Regions from separate parts of the Macrococcus sp. CoH-51_TC_04 genome, predicted to be linked through region 2. Evidence: riboswitches for the same ligand, from Rfam matches in the RefSeq annotation. Region 2 holds a riboswitch; the other holds the start of a gene.
The links. Region 2 has a riboswitch for FMN ahead of ACZ2V4_RS02065 (ECF transporter S component). Riboswitches for the same ligand answer to the same signal wherever they lie in the genome.
Positions count from the first base shown of each region.

Region 1 (10,706 bases), on a different contig from region 2:
TGTTGTCTGATACTCCCTTGAATATTCCAAAGAATATGAGGTTGAATAGCGTCTTGCCAAGTCTCTCACGAGCGTTGTCTTTCCTGTACTTGCCGTTCCGATTACCAATATATTTTTAACGAAGAATCTTCGGAAAGGGCGCGTTACAAAATCCCAGTTTAATATCGGATTCTCACGTATCGACGTTCCGCTGATACCGGTAATTCTGCGATCTACCTTTGTAATTTGTATCTCACTTTCTAGAAACGCTTCCGTGAAATATGTATCCAGTGGTTCAATATACTCCTCTTCTCCCACATAAAACGTTACAGATTCCATCGGTAAATCTAGGCTTACTGCTTGTGACTGAATCTTATCTCGTAATAAATCAAGCCATGGTGCCCATCCAGCCGGATACCTTGGAATATTCGTTTCATCGAGTGTGACCACGGTTACATTTTCATCGTCCTTTAGCAGTTCACGCATTGCCTTCACACGATTCATCAAGCTCATTCCTGCTTTATCTCCTCTGTCATCATCATAACCAGAAACGATGACAAGTGCATTTTTATTCTCACGTTTTGCGCGAATAATCTGTTCAAGATGTCCTACATGACATGGTGCAAATGTTCCGAAATATACCCCTAGATCTCTCATCCCAATACTCCTTTAATTTATTTCTACTTATTATAACAATTTCGCTTTAGATTGTACTCAATAAAGAAGATTTACAATCCTATACAATAAATTAATCTTTCTTTTAACAGATATTTACAATATTTCGCTACAATTAAATTAATTTAAGAGGGGGCTCATGATGAAACTACTGAAAAAGGTTGTTATCGCATTTTTAACAATTATCTCATTACCATTCTTTATAGAAATAAGCTCTGAACCTGTCCAATCTGATTTTATCACGGAACATAAAAAAGCTCCGTCCGAAGACTAGAGCTTAATATTTGTTATAATTTGCCACACTAAATAATCTCGGGGCTACAGTGAACAGGATTACCAGAATAATAATACATGTGATACCGTTAATAAGTGCAATTTGTCCGTTATAGAGCAATGAATACAACCATGCCGGCTGCCCTTTTGGCGCATAAGCTCCAAAATATACCCATCCCGACAAGAAATGAATGAAGTAGCGCGCGAAAACTGCAAGTGCCGTAAAGATTACAATCTTCATTTTATTGACTGGCTGTCCAGCAAGTCCTGCGAGTCCAATCAATGTAAATGCGAACGCATAATCAAGAAAGCCCTGTAGGGGATGTACGATACTACCTGCTGCATCTCCAACTGCAATCTGCAGTAATCCCCATAAGAATCCTGCCGTCATCCCTGCTTTAACACCTCTTCTGAATGACAGTAATAACACGGGTACCATCGAGAAGCTCAAGCTTAACCCGAAGAATATACCTTTAATCTGTGAATCAATAAAGTCCAGCACCATTGCAAATGCTGCCATCATCGCAATTTCTAGCAATATGACCGTTCTCTCTCTGTTCATAACCAATCTCCTTTCATTGCTTATGAACCAGAAGCCACATTCCTGCGCAAGCATTACCTTACAGGTTCAAGCGTATCATCTCAGCACAATAGGCACCGCTTGTGGTTCATAGCAATACTCATTTTACACGAGTTAATAATATTTTCAATAATTCACAATATTTATTAAAGGAATTTTTACACAAATTAATAAATAATCCACAAAATTCTTTTGACCTTTTAAAGCGTTTTCATTATTATTAAAATAATGAAAGACTACAAGGAGGATGTAAAATGGGTTTAACAAGAGATTTTTTCATCAAACTAAGTGAGAACGAAACATTGAATACAGCAGCTAAGAAATATGGTTTAGCATTAGGGGCACATAAAGTTGTTGCCGGAACAGATATGGAGACGACAATCGAATCTATCCGTGCATTAAACGCAAAAAATATCTCTGCTACGGTGGATAACTTAGGAGAATTCGTCTTCTCAAAAGAAGAAGCGACAGCTGCTAAGAATAATATTCTAGAAATGATCCAGGCGATTTATGACACAGGTGTTGATGCACATATGTCGATCAAGTTAACACAGATTGGATTGGATGTTGACCCTGAGTTCTGCTATGAAAACGTTCGTGAGATCTTAATGAAAGCTTATGAATGCGGCAATATGCATGTGAATATGGACACTGAAGATTACAGTCACACTGTACAGACATTCGAAATGTTAGATCGTTTAAAAGGTGAATTTAAAAATGTCGGTACTGTCATTCAGGCTTACCTTTTCCGTGCTTCTGAAGAAATTGATAAATATCAGGACGTACGTCTACGCCTTGTAAAAGGTGCATATAAAGAAGATGCATCAATAGCATACCAATCAAAAGAAGAGATCGATGCGAACTATATCAAGATCATCGAGCAACGTCTATTAAATGCGAAGGCGATGACTTCAATCGCAACACATGATCATAACATTATCGATCACGTGAAGAAATTTATTGCACAGCATAACTTAAACAAAGACTTAATCGAATTCCAGATGCTGTATGGTTTCCGCTCTGAGCTTCAAGTAGAGATAGCAAATTCAGGATATAATTTCTGTACATACGTACCTTACGGACAAGACTGGTACGGTTACTTCATGCGTCGCTTAGCTGAGCGTCCGCAAAACTTACAGCTTGTGTACAAATCCGTCGCAACACCTGAAGTGAAGAAGAATGCTGGTATTGCAGCAGGTGCTGCAGTTGGTATCATCGCATTATCGAAATTATTCAAAAGAAAATAAAATAGACCCCATGTGAAATATCACATGGGGTTCGTTTTATAATTCATCCATCATCTTATTCAAGTTTGCCATTTCAATCGCACTGATTGCAGCATCTCCACCTTTATTCCCTGCTTTTGTTCCTGCTCTTTCAATCGCCTGTTCAATACTTTCAGTTGTTACTACTCCGAAGATGACCGGTGTACCGTATTCTCCGGCTTTTGCAATACCTTTTGCCGCTTCATTACATACATAATCATAATGTGTCGTTGCCCCGCGTATAACACAACCTAACGTTATAACTGCATCGTACTTTTTCTTTTGTGCAAGCTTAGACGCTACAAAAGGAAGTTCAAAGGCACCTGGCACTAAAAATGTATCGATATCCTCTTTAACTACACCATGTCGTTCTAAAGTATCGATTGCACCTTCAGTCAGGCGGTCTGTAATAAAATGATTAAAACGTGATGTAATGACTGCAATCTTTAAACCTTCACCTGTTAACTTTGCACTATAGTTCATATTAAATTCTCCTTTAGTAAATGTCCTAGTTTTTGTTTTTTTGTTTCTAGATAATCTTTATTTTCATCAACACTTTGAAATTGATGGGGAATACGTTCAATCACTTCAATGCCATAGCGTTTTAATCCATCAATTTTGCGTGGATTATTCGTCAGTAACTCCACTTTATGAACACCGAGATCACGTAACATTGATGCTGCAACTGCATAGTCGCGCAAGTCGCTCCCAAATCCTAGCGCGTGATTTGCTTCTACCGTATCCATGCCCGCTTCTATTTTTTCATATGCTTTCAATTTATTAATAAGTCCGATACCGCGGCCTTCCTGTCTTAAATAAAGCAGTATACCGCCGTGCTTATCAATATGCTGCATCGCTTCTTCAAGCTGCTTGCCGCAATCACAACGTTTACTATGGAAGACATCACCTGTTAAGCATTCTGAATGGATGCGTATATGAGGGATGCCTTTGTAAGGTTTCACATAAGCGACATGTTCTTTATCCGAGTAAATTTCTTTATAGCCATACATCTGAAATGTACCGAAATCTGTCGGCATATGTACTTTCGCTTCTCGTGTGACAAGTGGCTTCGTTGACTTAATATAGTCAATGATGGCATCGATTGTAATCATCTTCAGGTCATGATTTTCTTTGTAAATGACTAAGTCATCACGTCTTGCCATCGTCCCATCATCTTTAATAATTTCACAGATGACGCCCGTCTCACTTGCACCAGAGAGCTTTGCCAGATCCACACAAGCTTCTGTATGACCTTTTCGTTTAAGTACGCCACCTTGCTGTGCAATGAGCGGGAAGATATGACCCGGCTGGTTAAATTGAGCTAACGTGACATTATTATCTGCCAGTGCTTTCACTGTCATAAAACGTTCCTTCGCACTGATACCTGTCGTCGTATCTTTATGATCGATACTGATTGTGAATGCCGTCTTATTCGGATCCTGGTTGTTCATGGTCATCGGTAGCAGTCCTAGTGTGTCGTTAAGTGCGTGAGAAATCGGTGCACAGACAAGACCTCTCGCATGAGTGATCATAAAGTTAATCGTCTCTTCAGACATAAAGTCTGTGATTGCAATCAAATCCCCTTCATTTTCACGGTCTTCATCGTCAACTACGATTATAGGTTTACCAAGTTTCAAATCTTGCAGTGCTTCTTCAATGGAATCAAACATTACATCATCATCTCCAGTTTAGATAAAGTGAGTGTATCACTCGACTTCGTCTGATTTAGAATATATTTGCCAAGCATATCAAATTCGATATGCACTTTATCGCCAGTCTTAAGTGTATTAAGCATCGTGCTGCGTACCGTTTCAGGAATAATATTTAATGTGATTGAATTCGTCAGTTCAAAGATCGTGAGTGAAACGCCGTTCACTGCAATAGAACCTTTCGGAATGACGTTGTTCTTAAACTGTGGTGGTAGTTCCAGTTCGATAATATATGTCTTTTCATTATGCTGGATACGTTTTACTGAGACACTAGTGTCGATATGTCCACTGACGAAGTGGCCACCAAGACGCGTCGTCGGCAGTAATGCACGTTCAAGATTTACTTGAGTGCCGGCTTTCATCGTATGAAAAAGCGTAATCGCACTAGTTCCACGCACGATGTCTACGGTAAACGATTGCGCATTAAATGACGTTACCGTTAAACATACACCGTTCACGCTGATTGAATCACCGATATGTATATCGGATAATATTTCCTGACAGTTAATCGTCATCACTGTCGTATCACTTTGCTGCTTTATCTGAGAAATTGTACCGACTTCTTCTACGATACCTGTAAACAAGAGATCACGCCTTTCTGTAAATAAGGAGTACGTCGTCGTCGAACTGATTTACAGAGACAAGATTAAAATGCGTCATATCACGCATTGAGGAAAGAGTATCAGTCGTTAAAAACTGATGTTTTGAAGTTCCACCTAACAGTTTCGGGGCAATGTAGTGGTGTATTTCGTTATAACACTTTGCTTCTATAAATGTGCGGATGGTCTGCATTCCGCCTTCAATTAATAAATTACGGATGCGCTCATTATAAAGCGCTTTTAATATATCTTCTGGACTTAAGCGCGGGACATGGATGACCGTAATACCATCGATATGCTGATCGATGGCTGAAACGATGATTAAACGCGACCTATCATAATCGTTATCGTCTTGTGTATTTAATACAAACGGACCATTTGTAACGATGACTTTTTTAATGCGTTTATCTTTGTAAAGTCTCGCATCAAGGGTCGGCGTATCCTTTTTGTAGGTATTGTACCCAACCATAATCGCATCCATCCCGTAGCGCACTTGATGCGCATGTGCACGAGATTTATCGTTCGTAATCCATTTGCTTATACTTTCATCATCGGCAGTTTTACCATCAATCGTTGTTGCCATCTTAATTGTGACATATGGTAGTGAAGATGTTTTACTCGTGAAAAACGGTGCGTAAAACGCAGCGATTGCGTCATCTTCTACCTTTTCAACTTCAATGCCTTTAGACTGCATATAGCTTACACCTGATGATAACGTTACATCTGACGCTGCATAGACAACCTTGCTTATGCCAGCAGCGACGATCTTTTCAGTACAAGGTGGCGTCTTCCCATGATGACTGCACGGCTCAAGCGTGCAATAAAGTGTCGCACCTTGCGCATGAGTCCCTGCCATATGAATCGCATTCACTTCAGCATGTGCCTCACCTTCAGTCAGATGCGCACCGATGCCAACAATGCGATCATCTTTCACGATGACACAGCCGACTGTCGGATTCATACCTGTCTGTCCTTCTGTCCATTTCACTAATTCAAATGCTTTGTTAATATACATCTGTTCCTCCTATAAAAAAATCTCCCGAACAAAATATGCTCGGGAGATTGGAAATTTAGGTTCAACAAATAAGACCATAAAATGGATATCGTCGAGTTTTAAGTTATCAACAAATAAACCATCGATTAATGGTATCCTTATTCTTTCTCCCATCCAGACTTTAACTGTCGGCCTCTGATTTTCAAAGAGTCAGCCTTATGCAGTGCATAAGGGTCGCGGGCTATCACCGCCGGTTGGGAATTTCACCCTGCCCCGAAAGAATGTTATTAACTTGTCTGTCAATTACGACAAGTTAATCGTATCGAAGTTTGACCGAAAAATCAATGGAAAGATTTCGGATGTTTTAGGTGGCGATGCTGAGGTGTGATAGCTGAGAAGTGTCCTTGATACGCAGTGAACGTCATCTTGGCTCATGTTTATTTGTTATGAGCCAACTTGGCGATTCTCTATACGCGGTGAACGTCATCTTGGCTCATGTTTATTTTTTGTGAGCCAACTTGGCGATTCTCTATACGCGGTGAACAGCATCTTGGCTCATGTTTATTTGTTGTGAGCCAACTTGGTGGTTCTCTATACGCAGTGAACGTCATCTTGGCTCATGTTTATTTTTTATGAGCCAACTTGGTGGTTCTCTATACGCAGTGAACAGCATCTTGGCTCATGTTTATTTTTTATGAGCCAACTTGGCGGTTCTCTATACGCGGTGAACGTCATCTTGGCTCATGTTTATTTTTTGTGAGCCAACTTGGTGGTTCTCTATACGCAGTGAGCATCATCTTGGCTCATGTTTATTTTTTGTGAGCCAACTCAATTCGCTCCCCTATCCGATATTCCCTATAAAAAAATCACCCTCAACTTAAAATTGAGGGTGATACATCGTACTATTTCAACTTAAATTCATTCTCAACAATGACTTTCCCTTTATGAATCACTTTCTCTGCATGGTTAACACCATATTGATATGGTATGTACTCATGGTTCTTCGCATGCCACACCACTATATTCGCTTCATCACCTACATCGATTGTTCCAGCGTCTAACCCAATAGCTTTCGCAGCATTGACTGTAACGGCATTCCAGATTTCTTTCGGTGATAACTTGAGTTTCAGTGCAGCAATGCTCATCACCATCTGTAAGTTACTCGTTACGCAGCTTCCTGGATTGTAGTCCGTCGCAATTGCAATGGCACCGTTATTGTCTAACATACCACGTGCGTCTGCGTATTCATTTTTATCGAGGTAGAACGTTGTTCCCGGTAATAATACTGCGACTGTATCGCTATCTTTTAGCATCTCTTTCCCTTTTTCACTTGCTGCTACTAAGTGGTCCGCACTGATGGCATTCTCTTCGATAGCAAGTTCTAATCCACCAAGCGGGTCGATTTCATCGGCATGGATTTTCACTGGTAAGCCATGCTCTTTCGCTGCCTGCATGTATTCACGAGACTGATCGATTGTGAACACACCTGTTTCACAGAAGATATCCGCAAAGTCTGCTAAATCTTTCACTTGCTCTAAATCACTGATACATTCTTTAATAAACACGTCACTGTCTTTATCTTTCGGTACAGCGTGTGGTCCAAGGTACGTATGTTTCATGTTGATGCCGTACTTTTCCTGTAATCTTTTTGAAACGCGTAACTGTTTTAACTCATGCTCTAAACTTAAACCATATCCACTTTTACTTTCAACACTGAGTACACCGTGATGAATCATGCGCAGTAATTCATGCTCTGCTTTTTCGAACAACTCATCTTCACTCGCTTCACGTGTTGCTTTCACTGTAGAGTGAATGCCCCCACCTTGCTCAAGAATTTCAAGATATGACACACCTTGGCGTTTCAAGCTCATTTCGTGTTCACGTGAGCCGCCGTGCACTAAATGTGTATGCGCATCGACGAGTGCTGGTGATACTGTCTTTCCTTTCGCATCAATCGTTTCACTTGCTACATACTCATCATTAAATTCTCCGGCATAAACAATCTTGCCATCTTTAATAACGACCGTTCCGTTCTCTATAATTTTAAGGTCTGCAAGTTCCGCACCCTTTAAAGGTTTGTCTGTCTTCTTCGGTAAGATTAGTTCACTAATGTTCTGAATTATTAAATCGTTCATCATAACCATCCCCATCTATTATTTGTCAAGCATTGGTACATTGATGCCTTTTTCTTTCGCAACATTAACCGCAATATCATATCCCGCGTCAACATGACGCACTACACCCATACCTGGGTCCGTTGTGAGCACACGTTGTAATCGTTCTTCAGCGTTTTTCGTGCCATCTGCTACAACAACCATGCCAGCATGTAATGAATATCCCATACCTACGCCGCCACCGTGGTGAAATGAAATCCATGATCCACCAGCTGCAGTGTTGATTAGTGCGTTCAATATTGCCCAGTCTCCCACTGCATCACTGCCATCTTGCATGCTTTCTGTTTCACGGTTCGGACTTGCAACACTTCCTGCATCTAAGTGATCACGACCGATAACGATAGGCGCAGAAATCTCTCCAGTTTCAACAAGTTTATTTAGTGCTAACCCCATCTTAGCGCGTTCACCGTATCCGAGCCAAGCGATACGAGATGGTAATCCCTGGAATGCAATCTTCTCACTTGCTAAGTCTAACCAGCGCATTAATTTCTTATTATCAGGGAATAATTTACGCATCTCTTCATCTGCGCGTTCAATATCTTTTGGATCCCCGCTTAATGCTGCAAAGCGGAACGGTCCTTTTCCTTCGCAGAATAGCGGACGAATGTATGCTGGTACGAATCCTGGGAAGCTGAATGCATCTGTAACACCTTCGTCAAATGCAACTTGACGGATATTATTTCCGTAATCGAATGCAACTGCGCCACGTTTTTTGTACTCAAGCATGTATTCAACGTGTTTCGCCATCGATTTCTTCGCTAGACGAACAACTTCTTCAGGATTTTCCTTACGCATCCTCACTGTTTCTTCGAATGTGTATTCAACTGGTACATAACCGTTTAATGGGTCATGGGCACTTGTCTGATCTGTTACGATATCAACTTTAAAGTCTTTATCTAATAGTTCTTTATAGACATCGACAGCATTACCAACAAGTCCGATTGATAATGCCTCCTTCTTGTCTTTCGCTTCAGTCGCCAGGCGAATCGCTTCGTCTACACTATGCGTCTTCACATCACAGTAACACGTTTCAATACGTTTATCGATACGGCTTTCATCGACATCTATACCGATAACTACCCCACCATTCATCGTGACAGCAAGCGGTTGAGCCCCGCCCATACCACCAAGTCCTGCAGTTAATGTAATCGTACCTGCTAAGTCTCCATTGAAATGCTGATTTGCAAGTTCTCCGAATGTTTCGTACGTTCCTTGCACAATCCCTTGGGAACCGATGTAGATCCAGCTTCCTGCAGTCATCTGCCCGTACATCATCAAGCCTTTTTTATCTAATTCATTGAAATGCTCCCAGTTTGCCCATTTCGGAACTAATACAGAGTTAGATAATAATACACGTGGTGCCTGGTCGTGCGTCTTAAACACTGCGACAGGTTTACCAGACTGAACAAGTAACGTTTCATCCTTTTCTAAATTACGCAAGCTTTCAACAATCGCATCGAAGCTTTCCCAGTTACGTGCTGCTTTACCGATACCCCCATAGACAACTAAGTCTTCAGGGTGCTCTGCAACTTCTGGATCTAAGTTGTTATAGAGCATACGTAATACCGCTTCTTGCTCCCAGCCTTTACATTCGATTTCTAAACCTTTCTTTGCTCTAATATTTCTCATTATAATCGCCTCCATTTATTTAAATTTTCAGTTTATTGTGCTCGTTACTTATTATAATCTGCTATTATATAGTTATCTAATATAAATAAACTAATTATTAATAGGATTTAACTATAAAAGGAGCATGAACAGTGAAAATTCTACATTTCGAATATTATATTGCGGTTGTTGAACATCAAAGTTTCACGAAAGCGAGTGCGTATCTGCATATTAGTCAGCCATCGTTAACGGCTGCAATCAAGAAGCTGGAAACGGAAATAGGATACAAGCTATTGACGAGAAGTACGAAGGAAATCAAGATTACGGAGCGTGGTATTCTGTTCTATCAGTATGCAAAAGATATTGTACATAAATATCAGCAGACGGTCGAACAAATGTATGACTTAAATTACAGCAATAACCCTAAAATTAAAATCGGTATATTAGAGTCTGCAAGTAAATGGGTAAGCACTGTTATCGCGCAGCATAAAGAGCATGATACAGATCAGCATTATATGATCAGAGAAATATTGACGACAGATGCGATCACACAGGCCATCACCAATTATGATGTCCATATCGCATTATCAAATGAACAGCTTATCCATGATGACATTATTTCACTGCCATTATATTCAGAGGACTATATCCTCACTGCACCAAACGATACATTTAATAATAAAAGAAGCGTCAATCTAGGCGATCTGCCGCTGATTCTGCCGAATGACTCCTTTCAAGTCCGTAAACATCTAAATGATTATTTCTTAAGGCATAATATCAGGCCTCATATCGTGCTTGAAGTGGATCGTTTTGAAACGGCGCTTAACTATGTGCATGAGCGTATCGGTTA
Region 1 covers NZ_JBVGOY010000002.1:163,263-173,968, forward strand. The annotation lists gene ACZ2V4_RS03735 (AAA family ATPase) at 1-636, opposite strand, end outside; gene ACZ2V4_RS03740 (hypothetical protein) at 797-928, shown strand; gene thiT (energy-coupled thiamine transporter ThiT) at 932-1,489, opposite strand; gene ACZ2V4_RS03750 (proline dehydrogenase family protein) at 1,762-2,754, shown strand; gene ribH (6,7-dimethyl-8-ribityllumazine synthase) at 2,791-3,255, opposite strand; gene ribB (3,4-dihydroxy-2-butanone-4-phosphate synthase) at 3,252-4,442, opposite strand; gene ACZ2V4_RS03765 (riboflavin synthase) at 4,442-5,065, opposite strand; gene ribD (bifunctional diaminohydroxyphosphoribosylaminopyrimidine deaminase/5-amino-6-(5-phosphoribosylamino)uracil reductase RibD) at 5,070-6,095, opposite strand; FMN riboswitch at 6,233-6,359, opposite strand; gene hutI (imidazolonepropionase) at 6,977-8,209, opposite strand; gene hutU (urocanate hydratase) at 8,228-9,877, opposite strand; gene ACZ2V4_RS03785 (LysR family transcriptional regulator) at 10,009-10,706, shown strand, end outside.
Region 1: it holds a riboswitch for FMN, as region 2 does, so the genes downstream of both, ribD (bifunctional diaminohydroxyphosphoribosylaminopyrimidine deaminase/5-amino-6-(5-phosphoribosylamino)uracil reductase RibD) here and ACZ2V4_RS02065 (ECF transporter S component) in region 2, are expected to answer to the same signal.

Region 2 (10,706 bases):
AATAAGGAGCGCATTGTCCCTATAGGAACGCATATGATTAAGCTGATGGATGCTTATATTGCGAACACACGTCATAAAATGCTTAAAAAGGAGATGACGGATAGTTTGTTTCTGAATTTCCATGGAAAGCGTATGACTAGACAGGGCTTCTGGAAGATAATGAAACAGGTCCAGGCAGAGTCAGGAATACAAAAAAGGCTGACACCTCATACGTTAAGGCATTCGTTCGCAACACACCTGCTTGAGAACGGTGCAGACTTACGTGCTGTACAGGAGATGCTTGGGCATGCTGATATTTCATCTACGCAGCTATATACACATATCGATACGAAACAAATTCGTGAAGTTTATAAAAATACACACCCGAGAGCATAGGAGAAATGTATGAATAAAAAAAATGCAAGTGAAAATAAGGCATTCAAACCACAGGAACAACGACAGATACTGAAAACATCTGAACATAAGGATGAAAAGCCTCGAAATAATATGATGCTGCTAACCTTTATTACCATGATGGCCGTTGTGTGGGGACTCGTCTATTGGCTTTTTATTGTATAATGCACTGTGTCTAGCCAAAAGGACTTCGGTTCTATCACGCTTCAAATGTTTGTGAATGATATTTTCGTGGATGTCTGATGAAATGTGATGCGCTTTATCACGCAATAACGAACGAACTTCTGGACGCACTGGAAGAGTGATCTGCTGGTATACTGGTGAGTTTATAAGCATATCAATCTCGGATGCTAATCTCGCAATATCAATAAATCGTTCATAATGGGAATCGATATAAAGTTTGAGGATTCGCTTTGCTTTCGACAGTGAGCGATGTCCGCCTGTAATATTGCCACGGCGCATATGATACTGACCAGTTGCAAGTAGTATTAGGCCAACTTCAAAGTCTTGCTTGGTAAATTCAGGTTTATTTTTCCAGAAGTCTTCCAACAGTTCATGACATTCGAAATAATCTCTCAGATATTCAAAATAATAGACGTACTCAGCAATAATAGTTTTCAATTTAACCACTCCAGAATATAGGTGAAATAATGTATGAAGTAAAACTCGCGTCCTTTCAGGGACCACTCGATCTACTGCTCCATCTTATAAAGCAGTATGAAATCGATATCTATGATATATCGATGAAAATTCTGACTGAACAATATATCAATTATATCAAAGAAGTCACTGATTTAGATATCAATGTGCATGGCGATTATCTTGTAATGGCGAGTGAGTTGTTGCGCATCAAAAGTAGTATGCTTCTGCCAGAAAGTACAGAAACGGTTGAAGAAACTGAGGACCCGAGAGAGGGTCTGATGAACCAGCTTATTGAGTATCAGAACTATAGAATGTTAGCAGAAATACTCAATGAAAAAAAGAAGGAAGAAGAGCGATATTTTGTTAAACGTGGGAATGACCTTTCTCGATTCGAGAAGATTGATACCTCGTTAGAACTTGATTTGATGGATCTTATAACGGCATATCTTAAGGCAAAGCAAAGACAGCATGTAGTAAAACCTACAATATCAATGACAAGGGATACATACTCAATTGAAGATGCAACTAAGAATATTGTTGAAAAGTTGCAGCACAAACAAAAGATTACGTTTGCTGATTTTGTAACATTTTCGGAAACTAAGACGCAGATTGTCACCCTTTTTATGGCTTTATTAGAACTAATGAAGATGGAGGCGGTAAAAATACGTCAAGAGCATACATTTGGTGATATTTATATAGAAAGGGGCAGATGTTATAATGGTTGATAAACTAGAAATTATAACTGGGTTATTATATGCAGCCGGAGATGAGGGCGTTGATGAATCGACTTTATGCGAAGTTGTACAGCTAACACCAGTACAGATAAGTGATATGACCAGGAGATTTCACCATAGTGTATTAGAGATAAGAAAGTTAGGAGACAGTTACTTTCTTATGGCTAATGACAGTTTAACACCGTATCTACAACACCTTGTTACACATACGAAAGAGAAGAAACTGACGCAAGCTTCAATGGAAACTTTAGCGATTATCGCATATAATCAGCCTCTGACGAGACAAGATATAGAAATTGCACGTGGTGTAAATTCTGATGGACCGATAAAGACACTCATTGAAAAAGGGCTTATTAAAGCAAATGAACAAAAAGAGGCTCGAGCTAAATTACTGGTGACAACACAGGAGTTTTTAAGAGCATTCGGCTTAAAAAGCCTGGATGAGCTCCCGATGGATGAAGAGGGTAATACAGAATCAGATGAAATTGAACAATTCTTTAAAAATTTAGAGACGGAGGATGAATTATGAATGAACAGTTAGAAAGATTGCAAAAAGTAATCGCAAAGAGTGGTGTTACATCAAGAAGGAAAGCTGAAGTGTTAATTACTGAAGGCAAAGTAACAGTAAACGGACAAACTGTGACTGAGCTCGGCACAAAAGTAAAGCCAAGTGATATTATCGAAGTAGAAGGTATCCCGCTAGAGAACCCAGAGAAAATTTATATTCTTTTCCATAAACCTACAGGTGTCATTACAAGTGTTTCTGATGAAAAAGGAAGAAAGGTCGTTACAGACTATTTTCCAGGTCTCAATTTAAGGATCTTTCCGGTTGGACGTCTGGATTATGATACGTCGGGCTTGCTCTTATTAACGAACGATGGAGACTTTGCAAACCAAATGACGCACCCTAAATATAAGATGAAGAAAAAATACGTTGCTAAACTAAAGGGATTCTTGTTACGTGAACAAGTAAAGCAACTTGAAAAAGGTATTATGCTTGAAGATGGTAAAACTGCTCCTGCACTTGTGAAAGTTAAGTCTCAAGATAAAGAGAAAAACACGACATTAGTTGAAATTACTATTTATGAAGGTAGAAATCGTCAAGTCCGTAGAATGTTTGCTCATTTTGGTCATGAAGTCGTTAAACTATCACGTATTGAGTATGGACCGCTAACACTAAAAGGGTTAAATGCAGGAGATGCAAGAGAATTAAGTCCCCATGAAGTTAAGACCTTAAGAAATATGGCATTAAATAAATCATAGTCCAAAATTCACATAGTTGCCACAGACTATGTGTTTTTGCATGTTATAATAAAAATTATATTGCAAAAAGGAGAATGGGTTTATATGCAAAAGTCACAGAAAAAGTGGATTCAGTATATAATAATGCTGCTGATATTAATTGCTATTGGTTTTATATTATATGTGAGTGTTGTTAAAGATGGTGAGAAGGTTGTGAAAGTCGGAGATAAAGCACCGTTATTTGAACTTGAAAATTTAGAAGGTGAAAAAGTAGCATTAAGTGATTATAAAGGTAAAGGTGTTATTCTAAACTTCTGGGGAACATGGTGTAACCCATGTAAAGAAGAGATGCCTGACTTAAACCGCATGAACAAAATCTATCACTCTAAAGGTGTTGAAGTGCTTACAGTACATGTGAAAGATTCACCACAGCAAATAAAGCAGTTCTTCAGCGAACTGCCTGAAGAAGTAGAGTTAATGGTTGCGCTTGACGGTTCAGGAGATGTGATGAAAGCCTATAATGCAAATGATTTACCGAATACATATGTTATAGATAAAAATGGTATTATAAAGGCACACCATAAAGGGCAGATGTCACGTGCAGACATAAAAAAATATATGGATATGGTACAACCATAAAGGGGTGCAGTATTAAATGAAAGACCAATCAATTCAATGTACATGTGGACATATTAATCCGCCAGGTACACAGCTTTGTCAAAATTGTGGTCGCTTAATCAACGATAATTATGATAAGAAGAAAATCGCTGATATAATGCGCTATGATGGACAGGCCATCCGTAGTAAGACGAAACATAAATCATTGGCAGATAAAGTGTGGAACTTTTTCGCTTCTGTAAAGACGGGAGTTATACTACTTGTATTGACGGTAATTGCTTCTGCAATTGGGACGATGTTTCCACAGCAGTATTTTATTCCGGTCGGAGAAGATCCATCAACATTCTATCAGGACAAATATGGAACACTTGGACTGATTTATTATAGATTAGGCTTTGATAATCTTTATACCTCCTGGTGGTTCTTAATTTTACTTGCGCTTGTTGCATTCTCAATTATCGCAGCAAGTATCGATCGAGGTATACCGCTTCATAAATCGCTGACGAGACAGACAGTAAAAAAACATCCGTCATTTTTTAAACGTCAAAGACTCACTTTGCACGATGATAGATTAGATATGTCACTCATTGAGACATTGAAGGACAATAAATATAAAGTGCGTGAGGAAGCAGGTTTCATTCTTGCAGAAAAAGGAAGAATCAGTAGATATGGGCCATATATCAATCATACTGGACTAATAATTCTGCTTGCTGGAGCAATGCTGCGTTTTGTACCGATGTTTTATGTAGATGAATTCGTAGGTATTGGAGAAGGAGAGACGAAAGTCATTCCGGGTACTGAAAATCAGTATTACATAAAAAATAATCAATTTATCTTTGAACAGTATGATAAAGAATCAATGTCGAATACAAACAGTAAATCAGCTGATGCGACAATGAATAAAATTGCTAAAAACTATGAATCAAAAATTACGCTATTTGAGAATAAATCTGATTCATCAGTTATTGGTAGTAAACCAGAACTTGTAAAACTAAAAGATGATAGTATTCGCGTGAACCATCCAGTAAAGTTTGACCAGTTTGCACTCTATCAGAATAGTTTTGATCAGTCGCAGTTAGAAACGATGCTCTTTAAAGTACAAGATAAACAAGGTAAGCAAATCGGAAAAAACTTTGAGGTCAAGCTCGATAATCCGAAAGATGATTATAAAATCAGTGATACGTTGAATGTGCACCTACGTAACTATGCACCTGATTTTGATAAAATTACGGAGAATGGAGCACTAGCAACAAAATCTCCTTTACCGAACAATCCAGCATTTGTCTTTGAAGTGAATGATGGGAAAAAATCAGAATACAGCCTGCTAAAAATCCGATCATCACAAGATATATCGAAAGATAATCAGTATGATGTTAAATTTGTCAGCGCGACGAATAAAACAATAACGTATTTAACGGTCAAGAAGGATCTGACACTTCCTATATTATTTGTAGGATTTACAATTTTCCTATTTGGACTTGCAATAGGGTCTTATATTAATCATCGTAGAATCTGGATTAATACGAATGAAGGGACGCTCGCAGCTCATACGAATAGAAACTATTATGGATTTAAACGCGAGATAGATACGATGTTACATAAACATCATTTACAAGAAGTAAATGATAAGTATGAGGTGGAGGATAAGAATGAATAATGAAACTTTATTAAATTTTAGTAGTACTTCTTTATACGCAGCATTTATTCTATATTTAATAGCGATTTTACCTTTTTCAGCAAGTATTAAAGCAAAATCGAAACGCTACGAAAATATGGGTGTCTTATTAACAACGATTGGTTTTGCATTGCAGCTTGTTTATTTTATCACAAGATGGATTGCTTCAGGCCACGCACCAGTAAGTAATATGTATGAATTCTTAACGATGTTCGGGATTATGATGGTAGGCGGATTTCTAGTTATCAATTATATCTATCATACACCGATACTTGCACTCTTCTCTTTACCGATTGCGATGCTTGTTATCGTCTATGCAAGTATGTTTTCAAGAGAAGTATCACCGTTAATTCCAGCGTTACAGAGTAACTGGCTTGCGATACACGTTATAACTGTAACTATCAGCTATGGCATTCTTTCTGTAAGCTCAGTGGCGGGATTGATCTATCTTCTGAGATATGTTGATGCGAAAGAGAAATCTAAAGACGCATTCTGGCTTGAGGTAGTCATGTATTTTATCGTATTAGTTTTAGCATTTATATTAACAACGATTGTAATGAAAGGTATTGTTGATTATAAGGAAGAATATTTCTATCAAGATAAAAATGGCATGAATGCAGTTGCTGAATACCATTTACCAGGATTAGTTACATTCAAGGATAGTACACCAGTTGTTAAAGTTGATGGGACGAAAGAAAGCTATAAAGAAGTTAAACGCTTTGACACAGGAATCGAATTACCACCTGTAATCAATGCACAGAAATTAAATACGGTCGTGTGGTCAATCATCATCGGTTCTATCCTTTATGGGATAATCAGACTCATCGCACGCAGAACTATTTTTTCGGTCATCAAACCTTTGACTAATAAAGTTTCGTTGAGATTAATGGACGAAATTTGTTATCGTTCTGTCATCATCGGGTTTCCGTTATTTGCTCTTGGAGGATTATTATTTGCGAGTATTTGGGCGCAGATTGCATGGAGTAGATTCTGGGGCTGGGATCCTAAAGAAGTCTGGGCGTTAATTACATTCTTGTTCTATGCGATTTTCCTACATTTAAGATTAGGAAAGGGCTGGGAAGGTAAAAAATCAGCATGGCTTGCCGTTATTGGTCTCGGTATCATCTTATTTAATGTGATTGCGGTGAATCTAATCATTGCAGGTCTCCATTCCTATGCATAATGAAAGGGTGAGCATAATATGAAAGAAAAGATTTTAATAGTTGATGATGAAGATAGAATTAGAAAGCTTGCTAAGATGTATCTAGAAAGAGAAGGCTATGAAACTGTAGAAGCGGAAGATGGAGAGCGCGCGCTCGAGCTTGCGCTGAGTGAAGATTTTCATTGTATTTTACTAGATATCATGTTGCCTGGTATGGATGGTATCCAAGTATGCAAACGATTACGTGAAGAGAAATCTACGCCTGTTATTATGCTGACTGCAAAAGGAGAAGAACATAATCGCGTAGAAGGCTTTGAAATTGGGGCAGACGATTATATCGTCAAACCGTTCTCTCCACGAGAGGTTGTACTACGCGTAAAGGCAATTTTAAGACGTTCGCAATCAACAATGTTCATACAACAGGAAGCGCATGCGAAAGATCTGATCGTTTTTGATTCACTAGTGATAGATAATGATGCACATAGAGTGCTTGCAGATAATAAGGAGGTTAATTTAACTCCAAAGGAATATGAACTATTACTTTTTCTGGCTAAGAGTCCAGATAAAGTATTTGATCGTGAGCAACTGCTTAAAGATGTATGGCATTATGAGTTTTATGGTGATTTACGAACAGTTGATACACATGTGAAGCGATTAAGAGAAAAATTGAACAAAGTATCGCCACATGCTGCAGATATGATTCATACAGTATGGGGTGTAGGATATAAATTTGAGGTCAGAGACTGATGAAATATATCAATAGTGTCGTTATTAAACTGTGGTTAACTATATTGTTTATAGTAACCACAGTTTTAATTATATTATCGGTTGCACTGATGAGCTTTTTTAATGCTTATTTGATGAGTGAATCTGCACATGCATTAAAGCAACAGGCAGAAAAAGTTGAACTCGTCCTTATGAGTCGGCATGACAAAAGTGATGCAATGAACTATGTGAAAGAACTGATCGAAAACCCTGCTGGACTGATATTGATTACGAATAAACAGGATCAACATAAGAACATTGAGGATCCGTTAAAAGCATTGATGTTAAAAGAAATTCAGACGAACAAAGCATTTGATGCTGTGTATAAAAAAGATGAAACTGTTGTTCAGTCAATCGAAGTCAATTATCAGGGCAGCAAACATGAATATCTGCTCGTAGGATACCCTTCTCAGGCATTTGAATATAATGGAAGCGCAATATTTATTTATCAAGATACCAATACGATATCCGATGCTTTCAACTACATCGCAATCATCATATTTTTAGTTGCACTCGTGCTGCTAATTTTGACGACAATATTTGCATTTTTCTTGTCTACACGTATAACTAAACCATTAATTCATCTGAAGCAAGCGGCGTTTAAACTTGCACGGGGTGAGCGAAATGAGAAAATCAAGGTTCAATCACGTGACGAAATTGGAGAACTTGCTCTTGCATTTAATAAGATGGAAGAAGATATTACTTTGAACATGAACAGGATATCTTCTGAAAGAAATTTGAGGGACAGATTAATCAATGCAATGGAGGATGGCGTGCTGAGTTTCAATATGCATCTAGAGAAGCAGCTTCAAAATCCAATGGCAGAGAAATTTCTGGATGACATCAACCAACAGCAGATTGAAGCCTTGAGTGATACTGTGAATAAAGTGATGCAGTCGGAAGATACGGTATATAATGAAATTACAACCAAAGATAAGCACTATGTGCTCATTGTTTCTCCAGTCGACAATCCAGAAATAAAACAAGGTAATGGGGCTGTAGCTATCATTAGGGATATGACTGAAGAGAAGAAGATTGATCAAATGAAACAGATGTTTATTGCAAATGTATCTCATGAACTGAGAACACCGATTCAAATGCTTCAAGGATATACGGAGGCCATTCTAGATGGTATTGTCAGCGAAAAGTCTGATGTGGATGAATTTCTAAATATTATTCTTGACGAATCAAAGCGTCTGAATCGTCTTGTGAATGAACTGCTGAATGTAGCTAGAATTGATGCCGGTGAACAAGTTCTGAATTTAGAAGCTACTGACATAGAGGAGCTGATAGAAAGAACGATAATGAACTTCAAACATGTGGCCGAGAAACATGAGACAGACATTCAAACTCATTATGGGCATCATTCTAAAGCTTGGTTAGACTATGATAAGATGATTCAGGTGATTACCAATATCATTGATAACGCACTACGCTATACTGTTGCAGGAGATGTAATTAGTATTCATACTGATGAAGACGATGAGAACCTCATCATCAGTATTTCTGATACAGGTGTGGGTATTGCGCCGAAACATATCGATAATATATTTGAACGTTTCTACAAGGTGGATCAGGCTAGGACGAGAGGTAAACATGGTACCGGATTAGGATTATTTATCGTCAAATCAATTATAGAAGGTCATCATGGCAGTATAAATGTGGATAGCAAGGTCGGCAAAGGCACAACATTTGTTATCTCAATCCCAAAAGTTGACGATACAAAGAATAACAAGTAAGATATATACTATAAAAAATATATCATTCATCTTCGGGGTCGGTGTAATTCCGAACCGGCGGTTACAGTCCGCGACCTGATTACTCAGCTGAACTGGTGAAATTCCAGTACCGACAGTACAGTCTGGATGGGAGAAGATGGAGGTTTTCCTCCTCTTTGTAAGATGGATAGAAGGAGAAGGAAATGACACAGATTAATAAGACAAGACGACTCATTACGGTGAGTCTATTAAGTGCGGTTGCTTTTTTACTTATGTTTTTAAAGTTTCCGTTACCATTTTTACCACCCTATCTCACAATTGATTTAAGTGATATTCCTGCAATTATCGCACTTTTCACTGTTGGACCACTTGGAGCGATTGGAGTCGAAGTCATTAAAAACTTGCTAAATTTCTTGATGAATATGACAGATCCAATTGGGCCTGTTGCGAATTTTCTTGCAGGGACATCATTGATATTGACATTGTATGCAGTAACTAAAGGGAGAAAGCAACGACTAATCGTTGGATTTTTATGTGCAACAATCGTATTGACGATGGTAATGAGTATTATGAATTATTTCGTATTATTACCGCTTTACGGTATGATAATGAATTTCACTGATATCTCTAATAACTTAAAGGTAATTATTACAGCCGGCATCATCCCTTTTAATATTATCAAAGGCATACTACTCGCGATATTATCGATTATATTGCTCAATGTACTGCCTAAAACCAGATAAAAACAACCCGGACTACTGCAGAAAATAATCTCTATTTTCTACAGTAGTCCGGGTTTGTTATATTATTCGAACTTCAGTGCGTCACCATCAAATGATTCATCTGCCACTTTGATTGAGTCTGTAGGACAACCTTCAAATGCGTCGATCATATCTTCTTCAAGTTCTTCAGGTATTTCTTGAGTCCCTTGGTTGTCATCTAATATTACGTAAGCAATACCTTCGTCGTCGTAATCATATATATCTGGAGCTGCAGCACCACAAGCACCACATGCAATACATGTATCCATATCAACAATTGTATATTTACCTGCCAAAATTTTCGCCTCCCACCAATTTCATGATAAAATATATAAACAATGTACATAACTATTTTAGTGATTGTTTAATGGTTTTTCAACAAAAAGATTCAGGAGATGCCTATGAATTCTATATCAACTTACATACGTACACATTATCGTGAAGATAAATCTATAAAAAGTCTATGGAATATTGTAACCGGAGCAAGAACGCAGCAGACATATTTTGACGCCTCTATGCAGCATCTTTTACCTGTTTACGAGATTGCACCAGGCTATCCTTTTGAAGCATTCACAAGTATGTTAAGTCACAATGATAAGCAACGAGAGCACATGCTTTTCCCTTATTTTTACCTTGCATCTGAGATGAGTTTTGAGACGTTATGTCTACTTATTCAGGCATCTTCAGAAATGAGTTATGGCACAAATAGGTATGTGCCAGTCTCTAACAACCTGATTGTACAGTCGCAGGTTAAAGAAGTTATAAGGCGGGCGAAAACTAAAGACTTCAACCTTCTGCAGCTAGATTTCTTTAAACTTGTAACTTTAGTGCAAGATAAATTTAAACATAGCTATTTCGTATATAAAATAACGGGCCATGATATACATCCAAGAAACGATGAACAATTGGCACGACTATTAAATGTTGAAACATCTCATTTGAAATTTATGTTATTGGCAGAGAAAAACTATATACTGCATTTGCTTCGGAATGAAT
Region 2 covers NZ_JBVGOY010000001.1:401,844-412,549, reverse strand. The annotation lists gene xerD (site-specific tyrosine recombinase XerD) at 1-375, shown strand, start outside; gene ACZ2V4_RS02110 (DUF309 domain-containing protein) at 496-1,014, opposite strand; gene ACZ2V4_RS02105 (segregation and condensation protein A) at 1,044-1,760, shown strand; gene scpB (SMC-Scp complex subunit ScpB) at 1,753-2,298, shown strand; gene ACZ2V4_RS02095 (pseudouridine synthase) at 2,295-3,032, shown strand; gene resA (thiol-disulfide oxidoreductase ResA) at 3,117-3,650, shown strand; gene resB (cytochrome c biogenesis protein ResB) at 3,667-5,286, shown strand; gene ccsB (c-type cytochrome biogenesis protein CcsB) at 5,279-6,487, shown strand; gene ACZ2V4_RS02075 (response regulator transcription factor) at 6,506-7,213, shown strand; gene ACZ2V4_RS02070 (ATP-binding protein) at 7,213-8,970, shown strand; FMN riboswitch at 8,995-9,112, shown strand; gene ACZ2V4_RS02065 (ECF transporter S component) at 9,162-9,692, shown strand; gene ACZ2V4_RS02060 (ferredoxin) at 9,755-9,979, opposite strand; gene ACZ2V4_RS02055 (helix-turn-helix domain-containing protein) at 10,112-10,706, shown strand, end outside.